4 regions of the Peribacillus asahii genome follow, and region 3 is predicted to be linked to each of the others. Evidence: riboswitches for the same ligand, from Rfam matches in the RefSeq annotation. Region 3 holds a riboswitch; each other region holds the start of a gene.

Region 1 (6,079 bases), 2.4 Mb from region 3:
AAATGATCAGATAAGCTATCTTGAAGTAGCTGTTGATTTTAGGGAGTGTAACTGCGCCTCTAACTGAAAGGCAAGTTGGAAGCGAGTTTTCTAATATATTAGAAAATTATATTGGAGGAAGTATGGATGGAAAAGAAGCGCATCGTTGTCAAAATCGGAAGCAGTTCGTTAACGAACTCCAAGGGGGAAATTGATCAATTTAAATTTTTAGATCATATTCAAGCAGTTGCGGCATTGCGAAAAGAAGGGCATGACGTGATTCTTGTATCATCTGGTGCTGTTGCGACCGGATTCCGTAAGCTAGGTTACCCATCACGTCCGGTTACGTTAAAAGGGAAACAAGCAGCCGCAGCCGTCGGTCAAAGTTTATTGATTCAATCATATATGCAACAATTAGGGCAGTTTGGCATTAACGCCGCCCAAATTTTATTAACAAGAACCGATTTTTCAAAAAAAGACCGTTATAAAAATGCCCATGCGACTTTGTCAGAATTAATTGAACGCGGCATTTTACCAATTATTAACGAAAATGATACAGTGTCTGTTGAAGAATTAACATTTGGGGATAATGATATGCTTTCTGCTCTTGTGAGTGGGCTTATTCATGCCGATCAGCTTATTATTTTAACGGACATTAACGGCTTATATGATTGTAATCCGTTGACGAATCCGGATGCTAAGAGAATCGATTATTTAACAGAAGTAACGGATGATTTGCTGCAAGTAGCGGAAGGAGCCGGCTCAAACGTTGGGACAGGCGGGATGCAATCGAAATTATTAGCTGCGAAAACAGCACTGTCTTTAGGTGTAAAAGTCTTTATTGGTAAAGGAGAAGGCCGTGATAAGCTTCTGCGAATTTTAGCGGGTGACGGTGACGGGACGTATATTGAAAATGACGTGCTTACAACCGTAAATAATAATAAGCAATGGATTTCGATTCATTCGGAAGTGTCAGGAAAAATCTTCGTTGACGATGGCGCAGAAACAGCCCTAATGTTGAATGGCAGCAGTTTATTGCCTGCCGGTATTTATGACATTCAAGGAGATTTTGAAAAAGGGGACGTTGTTGAAGTGTTTGGTTCAAGCGGATTGCTTGGCCGAGGAGAAGTTCTCTATTCTGTCGATGAGCTGAAACTAGCGATGGGAAAACGGACAGACGAGCTTGTGATGTCAGCAATTGAAGTGATTCATCGAGATAAATGGGTGAAAGCCTAAATTAAAAAGGGGGAGTTAGTAATGAGTGAAGTCATTGTAAAAGGAAAAGCGGCCAAAGCGGCAAGTTATAAAATGAGTGGGAAGACGACAGAAGAAAAAAATGAAGCATTAGCAAAAATTGCGGATCAATTATTGGCAGATAAAGATTATTTAATAAGTGAAAATGCAAAAGATTTAGAACAAGGAAAGAAAAATGGTCTGCCTGATTCGACATTAGATCGTATTATGTTAAACGAAAAGCGTATTGAAGATATGTCAGCGGCTATTCGTTTACTGATTGACTTAAAAGATCCAGTCGGTGAAAGCTTAGAAACAATTGAGAAAGAAAACGGCTTGCTTATTAAAAAAAATCGTGTTCCAATCGGTGTGATTGGTATGATTTATGAAGCGAGACCAAATGTAACGATTGATGCGGCTACATTATCATTAAAAACAGGAAATGCGGTTATTTTACGAGGAAGTTCGTCTGCAAGCTACTCTAATCAAGCGCTTGTTAGGTCGATTCATAAGGCATTGGCGCAAACATCTTTACCAGTTGATGCGGTTCAATTAATGGAAGATACAAGCCGTGAAACAGCGAAAGAATTATTTCATTTGAATGAATATTTAGATGTGTTGATTCCACGCGGAGGCAAAAATTTAATTGATACTGTTGTTCGTGAATCGACTGTACCTGTTCTTGAAACGGGAGCCGGTAACTGTCACATTTTTATTGATGAATCAGCTGATTATGAGATGACAGAAAATATTGTAATCAATGGAAAAACACAGCGTCCATCTGTATGTAATGCCATTGAAAGTTTGCTCATTCATGAAAGCTGGTTTACTAAAAATGGGACTGACTTATTAGCCGTTCTTCACGGTAAAGGAATTGAACTATACGGAGATCAAACGGTCTGTACTGCTTTTCCAGAGGCGAAGCAAGCAACAGAAGAAGATTGGGCAACGGAATATTTAGCGCTAAAATTGAGTGTGAAAATTGTGAAGGATGTTACAGAAGCTGTTGAGCATATTAATCAGTATGGTACGAATCATTCTGAAGCCATTATCACAACAAATGAGGAAAGTGCAGCCATTTTCTTAAATGGAGTCGATGCAGCCGCTGTTTATCATAATGCTTCTACCCGTTTTACTGATGGGTTTGAATTCGGTTACGGTGCTGAAATTGGGATTAGTACGCAAAAGCTTCATGCGCGTGGACCAATGGGATTACCTGCTTTAACATCTACTAAATATTTTATTTATGGACAAGGACAAATTCGCGGATAAGTGGATAGTTGATGAACGAGATTGAGTGAAAACCTGTACGCTACTTTTGGTACAGGTTTTTTTGTCTTACACTTAACGGGCAGTAAGCCCCCCACCTCCAGCTTATGAAGAAACAAAGAAGATAGGTGGGGGACAACTGCCCTCATCTAGTTGCGGCTCCTAGCCCCTCGAGGTCATAAGCTGCAATGCTTTGTGGCAAACTGCGCCACGCCGCATTTCATCTTATGCTTGTCGGGGCTGAACAGTCGCCTCGCTTTTGTAGTAAAGGCCCAATTGGCTAACCATTAGTGGGTGATAAAGGAACTCCCCTTTGATGGAAGTTTCACTTTATGATTGCATTCTACAAAAAGAAAGGGTATTCTTTGTATAAAAATAGATGATATCGGGAGTCTGTGGAATCAGGCTGAGAGTACGGTTAATCTACCGTAGACCGTTTGAACCTGTTGGGTCATGCCAGCGTAGGGAAGTGATAAGGGGATTACTCTGTATTTTTGCACTTTGCGTACGCAAAGTGCTTTTTTGCGCTATTAGAAAATAAATGGCTACATTGAAAGGAATGGGTAAACATGATGACTCAAAAAGAAATGATTGAATCGACAGTTCAATTTATTAATTGTAATGAATCTTCTGAGGAAGATTTTAATCAGCAGGCTTTACAATTATTTCGCTATCACTATCAATATAACATTCCTTATCGAACTTTTTGTTCTCAAAAAGGAAAAACACCGCGTACTGTGAAAACTTGGAGAGACATCCCGCCAGTACCGATTAATGCTTTTAAAGATGTTACTTTGAGCTGTTGTGATCCGGAGCAAGCGGAAGCGGTTTATATGACAAGTGGTACAACACAAGGAATTAGAGGTAAACATTATCATCCAACATTAGACATATTTGATAGGTCGATGATTAAAAATTTTCAAGAAAGATTTATGGGAAATACCGATAAGATTCGGATGGGAATCTTATTTCCAACAGAACAGGAGATGCCTAATTCTTCTTTAGCTCGTTATTTAAAACTCGCAAAAGAAAGGTTTGGGACAGAAGATAGCCGTTATTTTATACAAAATCACAAGCTTGATGTGGAAGGCTTACAGAAAGAGCTGAGGAATGCTGAAGTAACTGGAGAACCTTATGCTCTTTTAGGTGCAAGTTATAGCTTTGTTCATCTTTTAGAAGAACTAGAGCGTGGGAATCAAACTTTTACTCTACCAAAAGGAAGTAAAATTCTTGATACGGGCGGCTTTAAAAAACAATCTAAAGAATTAGAGTTGGATGAGTTCTATCAGTTGCTTTCTACATATTTAGGAGTCAATCGTTCAGCGTGTATCAATATGTACGGCATGACCGAGCTGAGTACACAGCTGTATGACAATGGAAATCAATCTGTGCCTGCTGTTAAGTCAGGACCAAGTTGGATTAAAACGCGAGTCGTAAATCCGTTAACAGGTGAAGAAGTAGCAAAAGGAGAACGCGGCGTTATTGTTCATTGTGACCTTGCTAATATGAATTCTGTTTCTACGATTTTAACAGAAGATGTTGGTGTTGAAGTGGAAGGCGGTTTTCTGTTATTAGGAAGAGTGGAAGGAACAGAAGCAAAAGGCTGTTCGCTAGCGATGGCAGAATTTTTAAAGGCTTCAAAGGGACTGGAGAAATGAGAGAAATCGCTGGATATATTCCGAATATAGGAGAAGAATCATTTGAGACAAAGGTGCTTCTATTCGAAAGAAATCAGGAAACAATAGAAGTGGAGATTCCGATTCTTACACATGAACAAATGAGCAGGTTAATTGACAAGATTAAGCATAGCAGTCGTAAGGTGTTAAAATCTTTTTCTGTTAATGAGTTAATGAACATCATTGATGAAGCGATACATAGACTTCTAGAGCGTGATTCATCTTATCGACAAAAAGCTGAAAAAGTATTACCGATTGTAACAGGCTATGATGAAGAAATGATAAGGCTTGGTTTGACTTCTTATTTAAAAACGTTTCGAAAACATGAACTGCAGCGTTTTCTTGTTGAAGATTTAGGAAATCCATTGTTGTTGGATGATTTTCAACCGAGAGTAAAAGGTGGATTTTCGAAGGCTTTTAGTCCGGATTTAATTACGCATATTTGGTCAGGGAATGTGCCTGGTCTTCCTTTATGGAGCTTTATATCTAGTTTGTTAGTGAAAGCAGGGAATATCGGGAAGGTATCGAGTGCTGAGCCATTATTTGCTGGCTGGTTCGCTAAGCTTTTAGTGGAAATAGAACCAAGATTAGCAGATTGCTTTGCCGTTCTTTGGTGGAAGGGCGGAGAAGAAGAGAGAGAACGCTTTATTTTTCAGCAAACAGATATTGTTGTCGGGTATGGGGGCAATGAAGCGATGGAAGCTTTACGAAGTCGGATTCCAATCACTAAAAGGTTTTTACCATTTGGACACAAGCTAAGTTTTGGGATTGTTTCAAAGACGTCTCTTGATTCTCTTAAAGCTTTGCAGGCAGCCCATTTGGCTGCTTTGGATGTGATGCGCTATGACCAACAAGGCTGTTATTCTCCACATGTTTTCTATGTACAAAAAGGAGGAAATGTTTCTCCAAAAGAATTTGCTAGATATATAGGTCATGAACTAGAGGCGTTTAATAGAAGGTTTCCGAGAAGAAAACTATCAATGGCCGAATCGATGGAGATGGCCGCTTGGAAAAATAAAGAAGAAATGAACCTGTTCTCGAATCCAAATAATGAAGTATTAGGCAATAACCAAAATGATTGGACTGTTGTTTTTGAAGATTCCGATCTTAGCCTTACACCAAGCAGTTTAAATCGTGTTGTAAAAGTGAAAGAGTTTGATCACATAGAAGAGGTGACGAAAGGCCTTCTCATGCATCGGGATTACCTGCAAACGGTTGGAATCGCTGCTAGTCCGTCTGAATTGTTTCAATGGTCTCATTTACTAGGGAGTGTTGGTGTGACTCGAATGACGGCATTGGGAAATATGACATCTCCAGAAGCTGGATGGCATCATGATGGCCGCTTTAATGTACTGGATTTAATTAATATGGTTGATATCGAAGCTTCAGCTGAACAATTAAGTGAAGAGTTGGCTCCCTATGCAGATTAGGAGGTTAGCAGATGAGTTTTTTAACAATTGAGGATTTGACTTATAGCTATCAAGAGAAGACAACTGTGTTACATGGAGTGAACTGGTCTATTGAAGAAGGGGAATTTCATTGCTTTCTAGGGAAAAGCGGCTGTGGAAAGACAACGTTATTAAAGCTTGCAGCGGGCTTGCTTCCATCTCATTCAGGAATGATTCGCTTTAAAGGAAAAGAAGTAATAGGGCCGTTGGATGAATGTGGTTTTGTGTTCCAATCTCCTACCTTATTAGAATGGAAAACAGTGCTAGAAAATGTGTTGCTTCCGATTTCGCTGAAAAGAAAGATTACGCAACAAGATCGACAGTATGGGTTAGAAGTATTAGAGATGGTTGGTTTAACGACTTATTTAGATCGTTATCCTACTCAATTATCTGGAGGACAACAAAGTCGTGTTGCTATTGCGAGAGCGTTGATTCAAAAACCAACGATGCTGTTTCTAGATGAACCATTTGCTG
Region 2 (6,079 bases), 1.1 Mb from region 3:
AGTTAAAATCCCCGTTTGGTACTTTCACATATTCTGCATACGCTCCATCATAACTAAATCCAAAAATTTGTAAAGAATCACAGCGATTTGATTGACCACTCAAACAGTTTAAACAATGTGAACAGCCTTCGTGGAAAGGAGTCGTTACTCGATCTCCTGGACGAAAGTTTTTCACTTCTTTTCCTACCGCTTCAACAATGCCGCCTAATTCATGACCTGGAATAATCGGAAGAATAGGACTTAAGCCAATCCACTCCCAATCTCCCATCCAAGCATGCCAATCACTACGGCACACTCCGCTTGCTTCGACTTTCACAATGACATCATGCGGACCTGGAGTTGGGTCAGGTACATGACCTATTCTTAACGGTTTTCTTTGTTCAATAATTTGAGCAGCTCTCATATGCTTGTCCCCCTTAATTACAGTATTTACATATTGTTAACGCCTTCTTTATCAAAGATATTCCGCAAGTCCTTTAAACATGAACAAAAAACTTTCTTCGACAAACATAATTAAACCCTGCCTGTTTTTATATATAAACGGGCAGGGTTTCTATTTGGCTTCAACTGCGAGATCCGTAGTCATCACGTCCTTTTTCATTAACTAGCTTGATTATCATATTCATTCAATTGTTCTTTCGTTAAGTGTGTTACAAAATGATAAAAAGTCATCGACTCCATTCCGTAATTTTCACATGCTCTTTTATAGCTTTCATATGCTTCACGATACGTTTCCATCTTCGTCCCCTCCTGTTGTATAACAATTTATTTAAGTTATATAAAATATATAACAGAATCACTACTGTGTCAATACATTTCCGAAAAATAAAAACCTGTTATATAACAAATTTATCGATCGATTTTTACCATTATCCCTCTTTTTAATTACCATAAATTACTGATAGCGTTTAGATCTAACGTGAATTAAGATTATATTCGAATGTACATTTTTAAAATGTGTTACTATCGCTTCATCTGGAAAACTTATAGTTTCATTGTTTGTTATCTTATATCTCACTTTATGTTGTCATTAAAAATTATGGATCGACACAGATTCCTGGATTCTTCCCAGACCTATATATTAATGATAAATTCAACAATGCCCTAGATTTACAGTTTTATTCGGCTAAATACAATGAATTAGATACCATTGTGGAGCTTGCTAAAGGCAAAACTTTAAGTGGATATTTGACTTATCAAGTATCGCCAGGTAAAAAATTAGAATTAGTGTATAGAGATTTTAACAGCTTTGATAGCATGACATTTTTTGGAACCAATTAATACAACTCATTCTACAATCTGGAAAAAGACTGATCACAGAATGCTAGTGATCAGTCTTTTATTATTTATTTCCCCTTATTAATGGCTAAGGTTTTTTGCAACACTATGTATTTTCGCGTTAACAAAGTCAACTGCGACAAACACGATAAATGAAATCACGATGGGTAACACAACGATAGGCATACCGAGTACAATTCCAATTTCCGCTTCTTTAAAGTCTTTATCATTTATAGGAGCAGAAAACTAAGGTGTATTTTTCTACCATTTTTTTAAAATAACGAAAGGAATTTCACCTAATAATAGCGAATATTTAAAGTTATAAATTATTGAAAGTTCGGTGCAACTATGTCTTTAATAACAAAAGATTTGTTAATTAACTTCTTATTTACTATTCTTCCGTTATTTTTAGTACAAATGATTTATTTTGCCAAATATTCTTATAGATTTGAAAACTTCAAAAGAAGGACATTTGCCATTTTTCCTATCGTCTCCCTTATTCTTTGCATGATATTCCCTGTTGCTACAGGGCCTTATTATGTATGGGACCTTCGTTGGATTCCCTTTATCCTTGGTTGGTTATATGGCGGATATAAATTAGGAATTCCTTTATTATTCTTAATGTTATCCATTCGCTTTTGGCTAAATGGCGATAACGGCTTTTATATAGCCTGTATTACTTTCTTTTCTTTTTCTATTGTACTATTCTTTATATCCAAATATTTTTCGCAATTTTCCGTGAAATATAAAGTGATAATAAGCAGTTCGCTAACTTTTATCGGCTTAATGATCTCCCTGTTGGTATCTGAGCAACTATTTAACATAAACAGAGGAGCAAATCTATGGACACAATATATTTCCATTCAAATCATTGCAATGGTGTTTACGAACTTACTGTGGGAAGTCATCCAAGCAAATTTTCAAGTATTACAAAAGTTAGTGAAAGCTGAGAAATTACAAATGGTGAGTCATCTAGCAGCTAGTATTTCTCATGAAGTTCGTAATCCCCTCACCACAAGTAGAGGATTTATCCAAATGCTATCTGAAGAAACCTCTGACCAAAAAAGAAAACAATATACAGAAATTGCATTACAAGAATTAGATCGAGCCACAGAAGTAATCAATGATTATTTAACATTTGCTAAGCCCGCACTTGAAAAGGAGGAAAAGATCCATGTTGCAGAGGAGATTCAGCATGTCATCAATATCATTACTCCTTTAGCTAATATGAACAGCATACAAATTAAACTATCTTTATTAGAAGATGACCAATATGTCGTTAAGGGCGAGCGTAAAAAGTTTCAACAATGTCTAATTAATATGTTAAAAAACGGTATAGAATCTATGGAGGTTAACGGAAAATTGCACGTCATCCAAACCAATAATCAGGATACGATTCAAATCGATATTCGAGATGAAGGATCAGGTATGACACAAGAACAAATCAATCGCCTTGGGGAGCCCTATTTTACAACCAAAGAAAAAGGCACAGGGCTTGGAATGATGGTTTCTTATAGTATTATTAATCAAATGAATGGTCAGATTACAGTCGTAAGTGAACAAGGAATAGGAACTTGCTTTTCTATCAAGCTCCCTATTTATCAATAAATTTTTTTAAAATTTTTGTTGTACACCTTCTAGATTTATGATATTTTAAATATAAATTTTAAAACTATTTAGTTAATTCACTAGGGGATCCCTTGATAAGGGCTGAGAATAAAGTAGTTACTTTTAAACCCTCATAACCTGAACAGGTTCGCACCTGCGTAGGGAAGTGTTCGTTATTCTTTGTGCTTATTTGTGTACAAATAACAAAACCACTTTCCTATTTAAGGTTAGTGGTTTTTTTGCGTGCACTACTTACTAGTAAAAAGGAGTAAACGAATATGAAACTGATTGCCGTAACAGATGATTCACATACGGTTGACGCGCTGACAAGTATTATTTCTTCTATTCAAAATATTGTTGATTATGTCCATATTCGTGAAAAATCAAAAACGGCTCATGAAGTTCTGTCACTCATTCAGCTTTTAGAACAAGCAGATGTAAACAAAGAAAAACTCGTCATTCATGATCGCTTAGATATCGCGTTACTCACACAAATGTCAAATATCCATCTTCCATCACATAGCCTCCCTATCCAAAAAGTGAGAGAAAACTTTCCGCACTTACGGATTGGTCGTTCGATTCATTCTGTAGAAGAAGCAAAACAAGCGGAAACAGATGGAGCGGATTATGTGTTATATGGACATTGTTTTGAAACAGATTGTAAGAAGGGACTAACGCCAAATGGCATACATACTATTAGCAACATGAAACAAGCACTAAAAATCCCTGTATATGCCATAGGTGGAATTACGCCAAATCGAGTACATGCTCTTCAACAACTAAAAACAGATGGCATTGCGGTTATGTCGGGCATTTTTTCTTCACCAAATCCCTATGCATCCGCATTAGATTTTTCAAAATTATGTAAGGAGAATTCATGTGAAAACAAATTATGAAGTAGCTATTATAGGCGGTGGAATTATCGGCTGCTCAATTGCCTATTATTTAGCGAAAGAACAGATTGATGTTGCTGTATTTGAGGAAAAGCAACTAGCTAGTAAATCGACAAGTGCAGCGGCTGGTATGCTAGGTGCTCATTCAGAATGCAATGACCTTGAGATTTTCTATCCTTTTGCAAGAAAGAGTCAACTAGCCTATTTTCAGCTTCAAGATGAGCTAAAAGAGCTAAGCGGTATCGATATTGAGTTAAGAAAAGGCGGCATTTTTCAGCTCGCTTATTCAGAGGCTGAAAAAAGTGAGCTAAACTCTACCATCTCCCTCCCTACCGTCAGATGGTATGACAGAGATAATGTACGCCATGAAGAATCTTCTGTTTCAACGAATATTATCGGAGCCGCTTTTATTGAAGATGATGTGAATGTCTTACCTAGTTCTGTTTGTCAAGCATTTGGAAAGAGTGCTCAAGTATTAGGGGCATCGGTTTTTGAACATACATCGGTTTTCTCGATTGAAAAACAAGACAGTTCCTATACGATTAAAACGAACAAAGGAAATTTCCAAGCTAAATATGTCGTTGTCGCAAATGGTGTATGGAGCTCTAATTTTTTCCATCAGCTTGGTTTAACCAATACGCTTACTCCCGTCAAAGGCGAATGTGTATCAGTTTCAAGTGAAAAGCCGCTTTTAAAGCATACATTGTTTCATGAACACTGCTATATTGTACCTCGAAACAACGGCAGACTTGTACTTGGAGCCAGCATGGTCGAAAATGATTGGAATGAACAAGCAAGTCTTGGCGGCATCGAGAAGCTCATTGCTAAAGCAAAAACGATGCTCCCGTCCATCATCGATATGAAAATCGAGTCCTTTTGGGCAGGGCTTCGTCCACAAACGTTTGATCAAAAGCCATTTATCGGTCATCATCCTGATGATGACGGCATTTTATTCGCCACAGGGCATTATCGAAATGGCATTTTGCTCGCTCCTGCCACAGGACAAATGATTCGAGATTTTATTATGAAAAAAGAAATAAGAAAAGATTGGATGGAAGCCTTTAAAATCAATCGCCAAAAGAGGTGAAATCATGAAGTCGATTCAATTAAACGGAAAAACTATTGAACTGCCAGAAACCGTACACTGTATTCAGGATTTACTTGAATTATATAAACTGGAAAACCGCATTGTTGTCGTAGAAGTAAATAAAGAAATTATTTATAAAGAGCAATACACAGCACAAGCATTATCAGATCGAGATACAGTAGAAATTGTTCATTTTGTAGGAGGAGGATGATAATCATGTTAAAAATAGCTCATCACACATTTCAATCAAAACTTTTACTAGGAACAGGGAAATTCCCTTCCTTTGAGGTTCAGAAGCAAGCCGTTGAAGTTTCTGGAACCGAGATTTTAACGTTTGCGGTTCGCAGAATGAATATTTTTGAAGAATCTCAACCAAACTTTCTTGAACAATTAGATTTAACTAAATATAAACTGCTTCCAAATACAGCTGGTGCCAAAACAGCTGAAGAAGCTGTTAGAATTGCTAAACTAGCAAAAGCTTCGGGCTTATGCGATATGATTAAAGTTGAAGTAATTGGTTGTGACAAATCTTTATTACCGGACCCTGTTGAAACACTAAAGGCTTGCGAAATGCTGTTAGCAGAAGGGTTTATTGTCCTGCCTTATACGTCTGATGATGTTGTATTAGCTAAAAGGCTTGAACAACTTGGAGTTCATGCAATTATGCCTGGCGCATCGCCAATCGGCTCTGGAAAAGGACTCATCAATCCGTTAAATCTTCAATTTATTATCGAACAGTCTTCCGTCCCTGTCATTGTTGATGCCGGTATTGGTTCTCCAAAAGACGCTGCGTATGCGATGGAGCTAGGAGCAAATGGCGTTTTACTTAATACAGCTGTTTCAGGCGCAAAAGACCCTGTCAAGATGGCACTGGCTATGAAACTAGCGATTGAAGCCGGACACCTTGGCTATGAAGCCGGAAGAATAGCAGAGAAAAACTTCGGTGAAGCAAGCAGCCCTACAACGGGGATGGTGACTTCTTGATTAATCGCTATCAAAAACAAGCATTATTTTTAGGTAATAATGAACAAGAACAATTACAACAAGCACATGTACTCATTATAGGAGCAGGTGCACTAGGATCAGCTAATGCAGAAATGCTTGCACGAGCAGGTGCCGGGACCATTACGATTGTGGACCGTGATTATGTCGAATATAGTAATTTACACCGACAACATCTTTATACAGAAGCAGATGCGATGAATAAGCTACC
Region 3 (6,079 bases):
TATATTCGTCAATTTCACCACCGACAATCGTTCTAAGCCCTGCCAGAATATCCTTTCCAATATGTTTGGACTGTACGCAATTCCCTCGAACAAATCCCTTTAATTCTGTAATTTCTTTTCCTGGTACAAAATCAGTAGTCACGATAATCATTTAATTCATCCTCCTCTTTTTTTCGCGAACGTTTAACTAATAAATAAAAGATAAGCGGCATAGGTGTTTGAATTAACCCAATAATGCCCCAAAACCAATAGTTCATTCCATTTTTTCTAGCGTCCGTAAACAAATAAATACTTTGAACGAGCAGCAGCAGGGCAACTATAGGCAGTATATATAAATCGACTTTACTCATGACGTACCCGCTCCTTTCCCTTCCTAAATTCATACCCTGTATAGCCAACTAAAGAAATGACAGTCGCAACTTGTAAAACGACAAATACATAGGGCTGTTGAAAAAACGCTGTAAACATCAGGCTAAGGATAATGATGGCTATCGTACTAAACAGGAGAAGATCCTGACGCCACTTTTTCCGTATTTGCTTTTTTTGTTGTGCAATTTTTTGTTCAAAAAAATTGACATCTGGAGTTGTAAATGAAAAGGATTGCTCTAATTTTTCAAAACTATGATTCATAGATTGTACAAACTCTGCTTCAGTTTTGCTCGACTGTTTTTCCGACGGGATATTGTCCTTTGTCATCTTCATTTAACTCCTTTCTCACCATTTGAATTCCTTTATGAACACGGGACTTTACCGTTCCTTCTGCTATTTGCAGCATAGCGGCAATTTCTTCGTACGAATACCCATAGTAATGTTTTAGCAAAATGGGGATTCGAAAATCATCCTTTAACTTTCCTAATGACTCTAACATCATGTGCCAATCTTCATTAACGGATTGTGCCTGCCACCGAATCATCCTTAACGCTTGCTCCTGCTTTTGCCACGATTGTTCTCGTTTTTGCCTTCGTTTTTGATCGATATATAAGCGTGTGGCAATGGAAATCAGCCATGTTGAAAACTTCGATTTTCCATTGAACTTCGCTACATGTTCAATCGCTTTTGCCATTGTATCTTGCGCTAAATCTTCTGCCTGCTCAAGGCTATATGTTAACTTAATTAAATAATGAACAAGAAACGAATAATTTTGTCGAAACAACTGAGCTAACGCGTACTCATCTCCCTTTTTTGCAGCAGTAACCCACTCTCTTTCTTCCATGCTCTCCCTCCCTCCGCCGCTTCGATTTATTATTATGACGTTTTGCTTTCCAATTTCGTTCACTCGATTTTTAAAAAATTTTTAAATCAGAAAAAACACTAAGCGAAATCTTATAGTATAAAAAGCTTTGACAAACTGATAATAATGATGTAAATTACCCATTAGACGAACATTTTTATTTATTGTTAATTAAATATTCGTATTTAGAGGTGTAAAACATGGATAATGTGTTTGATTATGAAGATATTCAATTAATTCCGGCAAGATGTATAGTACAGAGCCGTTCTGAATGTGATACAACGGTAACTTTAGGGAAACATACATTTAAGTTACCTGTAGTACCTGCCAATATGCAGACTATTATAGATGAAAAGATTGCTATTTACTTAGCAGAAAATGGCTACTTTTATGTGATGCATCGCTTCGAACCAGAGAAGCGAGTATCTTTTATTAAAGATATGCAATCACGAGGATTAATCGCATCGATTAGCGTTGGAGTTAAAGATGAAGAGTATGAATTTATCCAACAATTAGCAGAGGAACAGCTTGTGCCTGAATATATTACGATTGATATTGCACACGGTCATTCGAATGCAGTCATAAAGATGATTCAACATATTAAAAAATACTTACCTGATAGTTTTGTGATTGCTGGAAATGTAGGCACTCCAGAAGCAGTAAGAGAATTAGAGCATGCTGGTGCGGATGCGACAAAAGTAGGCATCGGGCCAGGAAAGGTATGTATTACAAAAATTAAAACCGGATTTGGAACAGGTGGTTGGCAATTAGCTGCACTGCGTTGGTGCGCAAAGGCAGCAAGCAAGCCGATTATTGCTGACGGAGGAATTCGTACACACGGCGATATCGCTAAATCGATTAGATTTGGTGCAACTATGGTCATGATTGGTTCATTATTTGCTGGACATGAAGAATCACCAGGAGAAACGTTTGAGAAAGATGGGAAACTCTATAAAGAATACTTCGGTTCCGCTTCAGAATTTCAAAAAGGCGAAAAGAAAAACGTAGAAGGCAAGAAAATGTTCGTCGAGCACAAAGGTTCTTTGCAAGATACATTAACAGAAATGGAGCAAGATCTTCAGTCCTCTATCTCTTATGCAGGTGGAAATAAGTTAGAAGCAATCCGCAATGTAGATTACGCTATCGTTAAAAACTCTATCTTTAACGGTGATAAAGTGTATTAAAAGCTTTTAAGCACCCTGGATAGTCAACCATATCCATATGATTTTTTCATACCAAGCTGAGCGAGAGACTTTCATACTTGCTCAGTTTTTTTCATAGATTAATTTGTGGCTCATTTAAGCCACAAATCAAATGGAACAACCATATTCACGAACACTTAAAAATTAAACGATAGAAAAAGCCGGACCTATAACAGATCCGACTGAAGATTTAATACGCTTTTCTTATTAATACATTTCTTGCCGTTGAATAAAGCATGGCCACGATAATAGCAGATAGTACAAAGCATCCTAGCATATACGTGCCGTTATAAACGAGCGAGTAAAGCGCGACTGGTTGGCCTGGCGGCGCATACTCTCCATAAAGAATAATACCAGAAGCAAAATGACATAAAAATCGTAAAAAGCTTCCTAACAGCACTCCGCTTATAATGTAAAAGTTAGCTTTCGAATAGTTCCCTTCCCTTAAGCTCACATTTACCTTATTCACATATACACCAGCGAACCCTACCACTCCAAAAGCTAAGAAATAATCTATAATCCATGAAGCAAAATGATACGGAATGGCTCCCGTTATAATTTGCAATCCTCCTAATAAAACTCCAGTAAGGACTCCGCCTTTAACTCCCCAACGAAAGGCCATTAGAAAAACAGGAACCATCGCAAGGGAAATAGAACCTCCTTGCGGCCAAAACCTTCCCATAATCGCACCTGATACAAAATCAAGCAGCAACGCCAAAGCAGCAAAAATCGCTACTTCCACTAAAAATAGTGTTTTATTATTCATTATACTTCCTCCTTCTCCTATTTAGAGAAGCGTGATGAGCTGCCCGTATTGCTTTTTTTCCAAATAAAAAAGCAATACTAGGGCGGTAATGGATGGCCCGTATTGCTTTATATCCAAAACCACATCCCTACGCTAGCATTAACTAACAGGTTCATAGGGTCAGAACTCATTCGCTCACTCTCAGCCTCTTCGGCTCCCCTTGTGGACGTATTTAATTTTTATCCTAGGTTAGAATATACTACTAGTTTATTCATAAAACAAGTACTAATCTTTTCTCCCTTCCTAATTAAGGATGTATTTTTAGCTGTGACCAACTTATTTTTAGCCCATCAATACAAATGCAAAGATACAATTTAGATGGATGAGGGAGACATTGTTGCTATAGACCCACTACGGTTTCATTTGATATCGTTAATACGCAAGTTTGCAATGGGGGTACAATCATGGATACAGATCAAAATTCTCTTTCAGCTGAAAGAGGGGCCTATATTAGTATCATCGCTTACATATTTTTAGCATCGCTGAAATTAACGGTGGGCTATTTTGGTCACTCCAAAGGCTTATGGGCTGATGGATTAAATAATGCGACCGATATTGTCGCTTCGGTTGCCGTATTAATTGGATTAAAAATTTCAAAAATCCCGCCAGATAAAAACCATGCATATGGCCATTTGCGTGCAGAAACAATCGCTTCTTTAATCGCTGCTTTTATCATGATTACGGTCGGTATTGATGTCATTACCGGTGCTATTGAAGATTTTTTTACAGAAGATACTCAATCACCAAGCATATTGACAGCAATTACAGCATTATTCTCCGCGGCGTTTATGTACGGTATTTATCGTTATAATGTAGCGCTTAGTCGAAAAATAAACAGCGCTTCTATTTATGCGGTTGCACAGGATAATCGATCGGATGCACTCGTTAGTGTAGGGGCTTTAGTTGGAATTTTAGGAACCTATATCGGCATCGCATGGCTCGATGGAGTCGCTGCTATCGTTGTCGGAATTATTATTTGTAAAACAGCTGTCGAGATTTTCCTAGACGCTTCCCACTCCTTAACCGATGGCTTTGATGAAGAGTTATTACAAAAAATTGGAGTGACCATTTCAAAAACAGAAGGCGTTAAAGACATGAGCGCAATTAAAGCTCGTATGCATGGAAATGAAATTCTTGTTGAAGCAACCATTCATGTAAACCCGCTTTTAACGGTTATCGAAAGCCATGAAATCACGGTTCAAGTCGAACAAAACTTACTATCGGAACATAATGTTAAATATGCAATCATTCATATAGAACCTTATACGACTTCACAACAGTAACCAACAGCTATTTTGTTGGTTACTTTTTTATTGGCTCTATTATATGACTTTGTTGATTACTGGCTTATTATTGAATACAACCTTTTTACTAGTTATAAAGACACAAAAAAACGTTTTTTTAGAATTTTTGCATAATTTTCTTTAGAAGTTAAAGGATTTTCGTTTCCTATTAGCGAAATAGGAATAATCAACGAAAAAAATCTTTTCCTGTCAATGGAGGGCGAGATGCTATTTAATAACGCTACAGCAATTGATTTCTTAATGGATCATAAAGATCGTATTATTAGCCAGTGGACGCAATTCTCCCTTTCCGGAGAAAAAGTCGAACATTTTTTCAAACTATTTATAGAAAAAATGAAAAAGCAGCAATCAACGCTTGAAGAGTGCTTAGATTCATTATCGGAAAATATTGCGACAGAACAATTTCTTCAGATTATGAGTATGGAGGAATTCACTAAAACGATTACAGCTGGAAGATCCATTATAATAGAAGAAGTACTTACTTTACATTTAACACCCTGTGATTCACTTCGTCTCATTAATGAAATTAACCGTTCACTCGATCAATTGATTCAACAGACCATTACTTATTACGCAAAATTACAAGCAAAATCGCTAGAAGAACAGTACTATTTCATTAGTCAGACACATAAAGACCGCTTGACTCTGCTCGGTCAAATGACATCTAGCTTTGTTCATGAATTTAGAAATCCATTAACATCCATTATGGGATTTATCCAATTGCTACAATCGGAACATCCAGAAGTAAAATATTTAGATATTATCTCAAGTGAACTTAATCAACTAAACAGTCGAATCACACAATTTCTAAATTTATCAAAGAAAGAAAAAGCAAGTGAATATATTGATTCCTTTTCTATTTCAAAGCTTGTCGATGATGTTATTGAATTTCTTTACCCAAGCATATTAGAAGCGAATGCTACCGTTTCGTATGCCATTCCAGACGATATAATGATTAGCGGCTCTAAGGAAGAAATACGTCAAGTATTGTTAAATATTATCTTAAACGCACTAGATGTCATTCCCACAACCTCTGTACCGACTATTACTATTTCTGGTACACAATCTAGAGAAGGATTACTCTTAACGATTGCTAATAACGGTCCAAAAATCCCAGACGATGTATTGCCAACTATTTTTGATCCTTTCGTCACCACCAAAACAAAAGGAACTGGACTTGGCTTATTTGTTTGTAAAGAAATTATTGAAAAACATGGCGGCTCTCTTACATGTAATTCTTCAAATTTCTTAACAACCTTTACGATTCATCTTCCTATTTGAAGGTGAATTTTTTTATGGGCATTATTTCATAGAAGGATACTATTGATTTTTTAATGGAATGAATCCTATTTCCGTATACTAATATTAACTTTCCATTAGGCTATGAATAAGATTTAACGAAGCTTTCAATTAAAATGAATAAGCGATAAAATAATAAATAGTTGGAACTACTTTCATACCGTTATTGAAGCAGAGGTATGATTTTATAAATTTTATTGTATTTTGGGAGGTGACTGAGATCGATCAAACTCCATAG
Region 4 (6,079 bases), 1.1 Mb from region 3:
TTGGTTCCTTTATGGCTTATTATGTTCCTGAGCTTTCGCTAGCCGTTAATATGCTGATTATGGCTGTTGTTTTACTAGTTAGGCCGCAAGGATTGTTTGCGCTAAAGGGGTGATGAGGTGAGAAGGAATAGATTTACTGATAAAGAGTCTCTGCTATTTTTGATTATAGGTCTCGCTTTATTCGTATTTCCATTTATTTATGAAGATCGAAGCATGTTAATCCTTTTTACACAAATTTTTATCTTTGCGATTTTTGCGATGAGCTATGATATTTTACTTGGTTTTACCGGCATTGTTTCTTTTGGGCATGCAATGTTTTTTGGCATTGGAGCTTACTGTGTCAGTGTTATGTTAAAGCATTATGAACCAACGATGCTTCTTGTTACTGGGGCGATTATTTTGGGTGTTTTGTTTTCTCTAATTATCAGTTTTGTTGTAGGGTTGATGACGCTTCGTTTAAAAAGTCATTATTATGCGATGTTGACGCTGGCTCTTGCTGGTCTATTTCTTGTCGCTGCAGAAAAATGGAGGACCCTTACGTACGGAAATGATGGATTTACGTTTCGAGTTCCTGAGTTTTTCCATAGTCGACTTCACTTTTATCTTGTTTGTCTTGTGCTGATGATCATTGTCTATTTTGGATTAAAACGATTTATTCAGTCTCCATTAGGAAGAATATTGCTAGCTATTAAGGATAATGAACAACGGGCAGAATCACTTGGCTATCAAGTTTTGCATTATAAAATCATTGCGAGTATCGTAGCTGGCGGAATTGCGAGTTTAAGTGGTTCTTTATATGCTTTATCGCTGCGTTTTGTCAATACGAGTGTATTTACGATGGACATTACGCTTGATGCTTTATTAATGACGATTATTGGTGGAGTGGGTACATTAATTGGTCCTGTTTTAGGAGCAGCTATTATTGAATTGGCTCACCATTGGTTGACAGGACTTGCAAAAGTGCATTGGATTTTTGAGCGTTGGCTTATTTTGTTTGGCATTGTGTATATCCTTGCAGTAATGTTTTTTCCAAATGGTATTGTCGGTAGTGTCCGAAAACTTGTTGCAAAAAAAGGAAAGAAGGAAGATGTATCGACTTCAGAGAATATAGTGAAGGAGGGGTGAGATGAGCGGGCAAACAATCGTTTCATTTATCTTTCGCTTCCATCTCGCAAACACGGAAACATTGACAGAAGAGAAGCAGTGGAGGATTAAAGTGACTCATATTCAAGACGATGATGAAATGACCTTCGAAAATCTAGATGATGCCGTAAATTTTGTAAGACAATCGCTTACGAAACGATAAAGAAAAGAAATCGAGGGGTGTATTTAGCAAATAGTAGATGAGGAGATGAAGTGAATGAATAAAGTGGGAGTGGAACTGAAAAGAACGACTTTAGCAAATGGAGAAACATTAGGATACCGTGAAAGAGCAGGCGGAGATAAAGTGTTACTTCTTGTTCATGGAAATATGACCTCTTCTAAGCATTGGGATCTTTTAATCGATGTTATTCCTTCCTCTTATAAAATATTAGCTGTGGATTTACGAGGTTTCGGTCATTCGACGTATATACGTCCGGTTGAAAGCATCAAAGATTTTTCAGATGATCTCAAACTTTTTGTTGATCAGTTACAGCTGTCCGAGTTCAGTATGATTGGTTGGTCGACTGGCGGTGCGGTTGCAATGCAGTTTTGTGCGGATTATCCAGGGCTATGCGAGCAATTAATTTTATTAGCCTCTGTTTCAACGAGGGGATATCCAACGTTTGGCAGCCCGGACTTGACGAAACGACTGCAAACACAGGAAGAAGTCAGAAATGATGCTAAGACAATGGCTGTACAACAAGCATATGATATGAATAATCGAGACTTTTTGAAGTCTGTGTGGAATACTTTAATTTATACAAAGAAGCAGCCTGATGACAAGAAGTATGAGGAATATGTGGACGATATGCTTACACAGCGCAATCTTGCCGAAGTCTATCATACTTTAAATATTTTTAATATAAGTGATCAACATAATGGGTTGCTTCAAGGTAGAAATCAAGTGAAGGATATTCAAATACCTGTCCTTATATTACGAGGAAGTGATGATTTAGTGATTTCTAAACAAATGGCCGATGAAATCATGGAGGATTTTCATGGCCGAGCGGTTTTTAAAGAATTGGCGGCTTGTGGTCATTCTCTATTAATGGATAATCTGGATTTGTTATGTAATGAAATTGTTCAGTTTTTAGACAATAAGGTTCAATAGACAAAATTTCCAATATTCTCTTTACATGTCTATGAATTTATTCTATAGTAGTAGTAGAAAAGTTAATATTTTCGTACTAGGGGTGTCCAATAAGTTGGGCTGAGAGAGAAACACGATGAAGTTTCTTAACCCTCAGGACCTGATCTGGCTCATACCAGCGTGGGGAAGTTGTTATCTGCTTTTTTTATGGCTTTGTGCCGTTTAAAAAACTGACTACTACCGGGTTCTGTTTATACAGATCCCGGTTTTTTCATGCCGTTTGGGAATCAGATTTCGTCCTATAACTAAAGGAGGAATGGATGATGAGTGAACAAAAGAACGTCGTAATGACAAGTTTTCCAGCTAGTAAAAAAGTATTTGTAGAAGGATCCCAACCAAGTATAAGAGTTCCTTTTCGTGAGATTGAACAGTCTCCAACTGTGACAGCGCGAGGGGAAGAAGTAAATCTGCCCATCCGTGTCTATGATACGAGTGGTCCCTATACAGATCCACAAGTGAAGATTGATATTGAAAAAGGTCTATCATCTGTACGGAGCGAATGGATTCGTAATCGTGAGGATACCGAGGAATATATCGGGCGTGAAATAAAGCCTGAGGACAATGGCTATAAAAATATCAATCAAGGAAAAGAATTTGTCTTTCCTGGATTAAAAAGAAAGCCGCTTCGTGCAAAAAAAGGGAAAAATGTAACGCAAATGCATTATGCCCGTCAAGGAATCATTACACCTGAAATGGAATATATCGCATTGCGAGAAAATATGGACCCAGAATTTGTTCGTAAAGAAGTAGCGGAAGGGCGAGCGATTATTCCAGCTAATATTAATCATCCAGAAAGTGAACCAATGATTATTGGACGTAATTTTTTAGTGAAAATTAATGCTAATATCGGTAATTCTGCAGTAACTTCGTCAATCGATGAAGAAGTGGAAAAAATGACGTGGGCTATTCGTTGGGGAGCAGACACGATGATGGATCTTTCTACAGGGAAAAACATTCATACAACGCGAGAGTGGATTATTCGCAATTGTCCGGTTCCAGTTGGGACGGTTCCGATTTATCAAGCGCTTGAAAAAGTGAATGGTATTGCCGAAGATTTAACATGGGAAGTGTTCCGGGATACGTTAATTGAACAAGCGGAACAAGGGGTGGATTACTTTACGATTCATGCGGGAGTACGTCTGCCATATATCCCACTAACAGCAAAGAGAACAACAGGCATTGTATCTCGCGGGGGATCGATTATGGCCCAATGGTGTTTAGCGCATCATCAAGAAAACTTCCTATACACACATTTTGAAGAAATATGTGAAATTATGAAAGCGTACGATGTTTCCTTTTCATTAGGAGATGGGCTTCGTCCAGGTTCGATTGCCGATGCGAATGATGATGCTCAATTTGCGGAGCTTGAAACGCTTGGTGAATTAACGAAAATTGCTTGGAAACATGATGTACAAGTGATGATTGAAGGACCAGGTCATGTACCGATGCATAAAATTAAAGAAAATATGGATAAGCAATTAGATATTTGTATGGAAGCGCCGTTCTATACGCTTGGACCATTAACGACTGATATTGCACCAGGCTATGACCATATTACGTCAGCCATTGGCGCAGCGATGATTGCTTCATACGGAACAGCCATGCTTTGCTATGTAACACCGAAAGAACATTTAGGCTTGCCAAATAAAGACGATGTGCGCGATGGGGTAATTACGTATAAAATTGCCGCTCATGCAGCGGATCTTGCCAAAGGACATCCTGGAGCAGAACTTCGTGATAACGCTCTTTCAAAAGCACGATTTGAATTCCGTTGGCGTGATCAATTTAACTTATCACTTGATCCGGAGCGAGCAATGGAATACCATGATGAAACGCTGCCAGCAGAAGGAGCTAAAACCGCTCATTTCTGTTCAATGTGCGGCCCAAAATTTTGCAGCATGAAGATTTCTCATAATATTCGTGATATGGAAATGGATAAAGCGCTAGAAGAGAAAGCGGAGGAATTCCGTCAGAGTGGTTCAAAGATTTATCAATAATAGCATCAGCAAGCTTCTTTCTTTTGAAGGAAGCTTGTTTTTATAATGAATAGTTTCATAGATTTGGAGCACTTTGTCGATTCTATAAAAAATCAGCTTGGTTCTTTCTTCCTGTGAAATGTTTTTACTCTAACAGGGAATATGGCTCATTTTTGGCATATCCTTCATCAATAGCATTGAGACTTCTAAATTTTTTATGATTTAATAGATTGGTGAGAAACATTAATTATAGGATTCAATGGGTGAGGTGCTTAATGTCGTGTTCGATTCTTCGCTTTCCTCTTTATATAGTAAACTTGCTAAAAAGCAGGATGAGCTTCGACGATTACAGGAAATCATTCCAGAGCTAGAACAGCTTTATAATGATTTCGCCATAAATGCATTGGCTTGTCTAGAGCCGAGTTTAGCTGCTGATGCTTGGAAAGGGGACATAGCCAGTGATTTTGATGAATTTCGTAATAGAGAAGTGTATGATTCTTATAAACAAATTTTAGATGAGCAATTTCCACAACTTTTCTTGATCATTCAGTCAAAAATCGAGAGCTTATTGGAGGAAATTCAAGCTTTACATAAAGCAATTGCTGCAGCAGAGGCAGCAGCTCGGGAAGAAAAAGAAGCTAAGGCTTTACAAGGGAAGTGATGCAAGTGAGTAAGGAAATCAAAATTCGTTATGATGAAGTGGAAAAAGCACTGAATAAGGTACAAACATCGACTGGACTTATTCAGTTTACAGTACCATCTATTGAAGGCAGCAATGAATTAAATGCTGTAATAAAGATAACCGACATCAATAAAGATCTGGCAACGTTGGCTCAAAGCTATCAAGCTCTTTTACTGACAAATATCAAAGCTACTCAATCGTCTGTGGAAGCGATGAAAGAAACGGATGAGGTTATTTCAGCGAGTATCAAAAGGAGTCAAGTTTGATGAAAATATTAGACGTGGAGCCATTGGTTAGCGGAATAGAGGAAACAGTCAAAGGGATAGATGATCAGCAAGAAAAAATTACGCAATTATCTAAAGATGTGAATGACGTGATTAACTTAGGTGAGGCTTTTGAGGGAAAGGGTGCTGAAGCGATTAAATCCTTTTATCAAGATTGTCATGTTCCTTTTTTACTCTATTACAGCGAGTTTCTTAAAAAATATCGCCGTGTCCTGAAAGAAGCGGATAATGCATATCCGACAGTAGAGCCAAATAAAAAAGGATTCGTTCGAGAAAGCTTTTTGGAAGGTGAATTGAAGCAGGGCCTACGAAAAGTTAAAAATACGACCATTGATTTGGTAGATGAAGTCAATACACTAACAGCGAGAGTAGATGATATTGTAAACCTGCCTAAACTCCGCGATGATCACGTTATTATAGGAGTAGAGGATTCACAAAAGAAAATAGAAAAAACGATTGAGAACTTGAATATATTTGATGAAGAACAAACAAAAGCGCTGAAAGAAGTAGAAGAAGAACTGAAGCTTCTCATTGCATATGTAAAAGAACTAGAATCGAAGTTTAAGAGCGGAAAAGTCTCCATAGACAGCTTTAATAGCAAGCAATTAGAAAAAATGGACAGTTATCGTGATATGAAGAAAGAAATGGAAAAGGTGAACTGGACAGCTTTATCTACACCTTTTGGGAAACATGTCGTATTTGATGCCACAGCACCTTTTGCTTCCAAAGGGGCTACATTTGGAACGGTTTCAGAAATCAGTGCATTAACGGAAACCGTTTATAAGGTCAAAAAACATGGAGTGAGCATCGAAAAATATGATAGTGGTTTTAAAGTTATAAATGG

Evidence for each region. Region 3 has a riboswitch for thiamine pyrophosphate ahead of thiT (energy-coupled thiamine transporter ThiT). Riboswitches for the same ligand answer to the same signal wherever they lie in the genome.
Region 1: another riboswitch for thiamine pyrophosphate. It lies ahead of BAOM_RS15825 (LuxE/PaaK family acyltransferase); the one in region 3 lies ahead of thiT (energy-coupled thiamine transporter ThiT).
Region 2: another riboswitch for thiamine pyrophosphate. It lies ahead of tenI (thiazole tautomerase TenI); the one in region 3 lies ahead of thiT (energy-coupled thiamine transporter ThiT).
Region 4: another riboswitch for thiamine pyrophosphate. It lies ahead of thiC (phosphomethylpyrimidine synthase ThiC); the one in region 3 lies ahead of thiT (energy-coupled thiamine transporter ThiT).

What each region holds. Positions count from the first base shown of each region.
Region 1 is NZ_CP026095.1:3,211,747-3,217,825, reverse strand. Features, by position in the region: gene proB (glutamate 5-kinase) at 127-1,215, shown strand; gene BAOM_RS15830 (glutamate-5-semialdehyde dehydrogenase) at 1,237-2,484, shown strand; TPP riboswitch at 2,857-2,966, shown strand; gene BAOM_RS15825 (LuxE/PaaK family acyltransferase) at 3,051-4,139, shown strand; gene BAOM_RS15820 (acyl-CoA reductase) at 4,136-5,587, shown strand; gene BAOM_RS15815 (ABC transporter ATP-binding protein) at 5,599-6,079, shown strand, end outside.
Region 2 is NZ_CP026095.1:1,918,159-1,924,237, reverse strand. Features, by position in the region: gene BAOM_RS09330 (zinc-dependent alcohol dehydrogenase family protein) at 1-403, opposite strand, end outside; gene BAOM_RS24305 (hypothetical protein) at 601-738, opposite strand; gene BAOM_RS09320 (ATP-binding protein) at 1,627-2,886, shown strand; TPP riboswitch at 2,959-3,068, shown strand; gene tenI (thiazole tautomerase TenI) at 3,165-3,782, shown strand; gene thiO (glycine oxidase ThiO) at 3,766-4,866, shown strand; gene thiS (sulfur carrier protein ThiS) at 4,871-5,077, shown strand; gene BAOM_RS09300 (thiazole synthase) at 5,083-5,850, shown strand; gene BAOM_RS09295 (ThiF family adenylyltransferase) at 5,847-6,079, shown strand, end outside.
Region 3 is NZ_CP026095.1:845,648-851,726, reverse strand. Features, by position in the region: gene BAOM_RS04290 (YbjQ family protein) at 1-151, opposite strand, end outside; gene BAOM_RS04285 (sigmaY antisigma factor component) at 132-350, opposite strand; gene BAOM_RS04280 (YxlC family protein) at 343-696, opposite strand; gene sigY (RNA polymerase sigma factor SigY) at 650-1,213, opposite strand; gene guaC (GMP reductase) at 1,432-2,415, shown strand; gene thiT (energy-coupled thiamine transporter ThiT) at 2,624-3,199, opposite strand; TPP riboswitch at 3,307-3,409, opposite strand; gene BAOM_RS04260 (cation diffusion facilitator family transporter) at 3,643-4,521, shown strand; gene BAOM_RS04255 (sensor histidine kinase) at 4,747-5,823, shown strand.
Region 4 is NZ_CP026095.1:1,974,253-1,980,331, forward strand. Features, by position in the region: gene BAOM_RS09555 (branched-chain amino acid ABC transporter permease) at 1-113, shown strand, start outside; gene BAOM_RS09560 (branched-chain amino acid ABC transporter permease) at 118-1,125, shown strand; gene BAOM_RS09565 (hypothetical protein) at 1,127-1,306, shown strand; gene phaZ (intracellular short-chain-length polyhydroxyalkanoate depolymerase) at 1,361-2,254, shown strand; TPP riboswitch at 2,323-2,437, shown strand; gene thiC (phosphomethylpyrimidine synthase ThiC) at 2,554-4,290, shown strand; gene BAOM_RS09580 (hypothetical protein) at 4,550-4,930, shown strand; gene BAOM_RS09585 (YwqI/YxiC family protein) at 4,936-5,217, shown strand; gene BAOM_RS09590 (ribonuclease YeeF family protein) at 5,217-6,079, shown strand, end outside.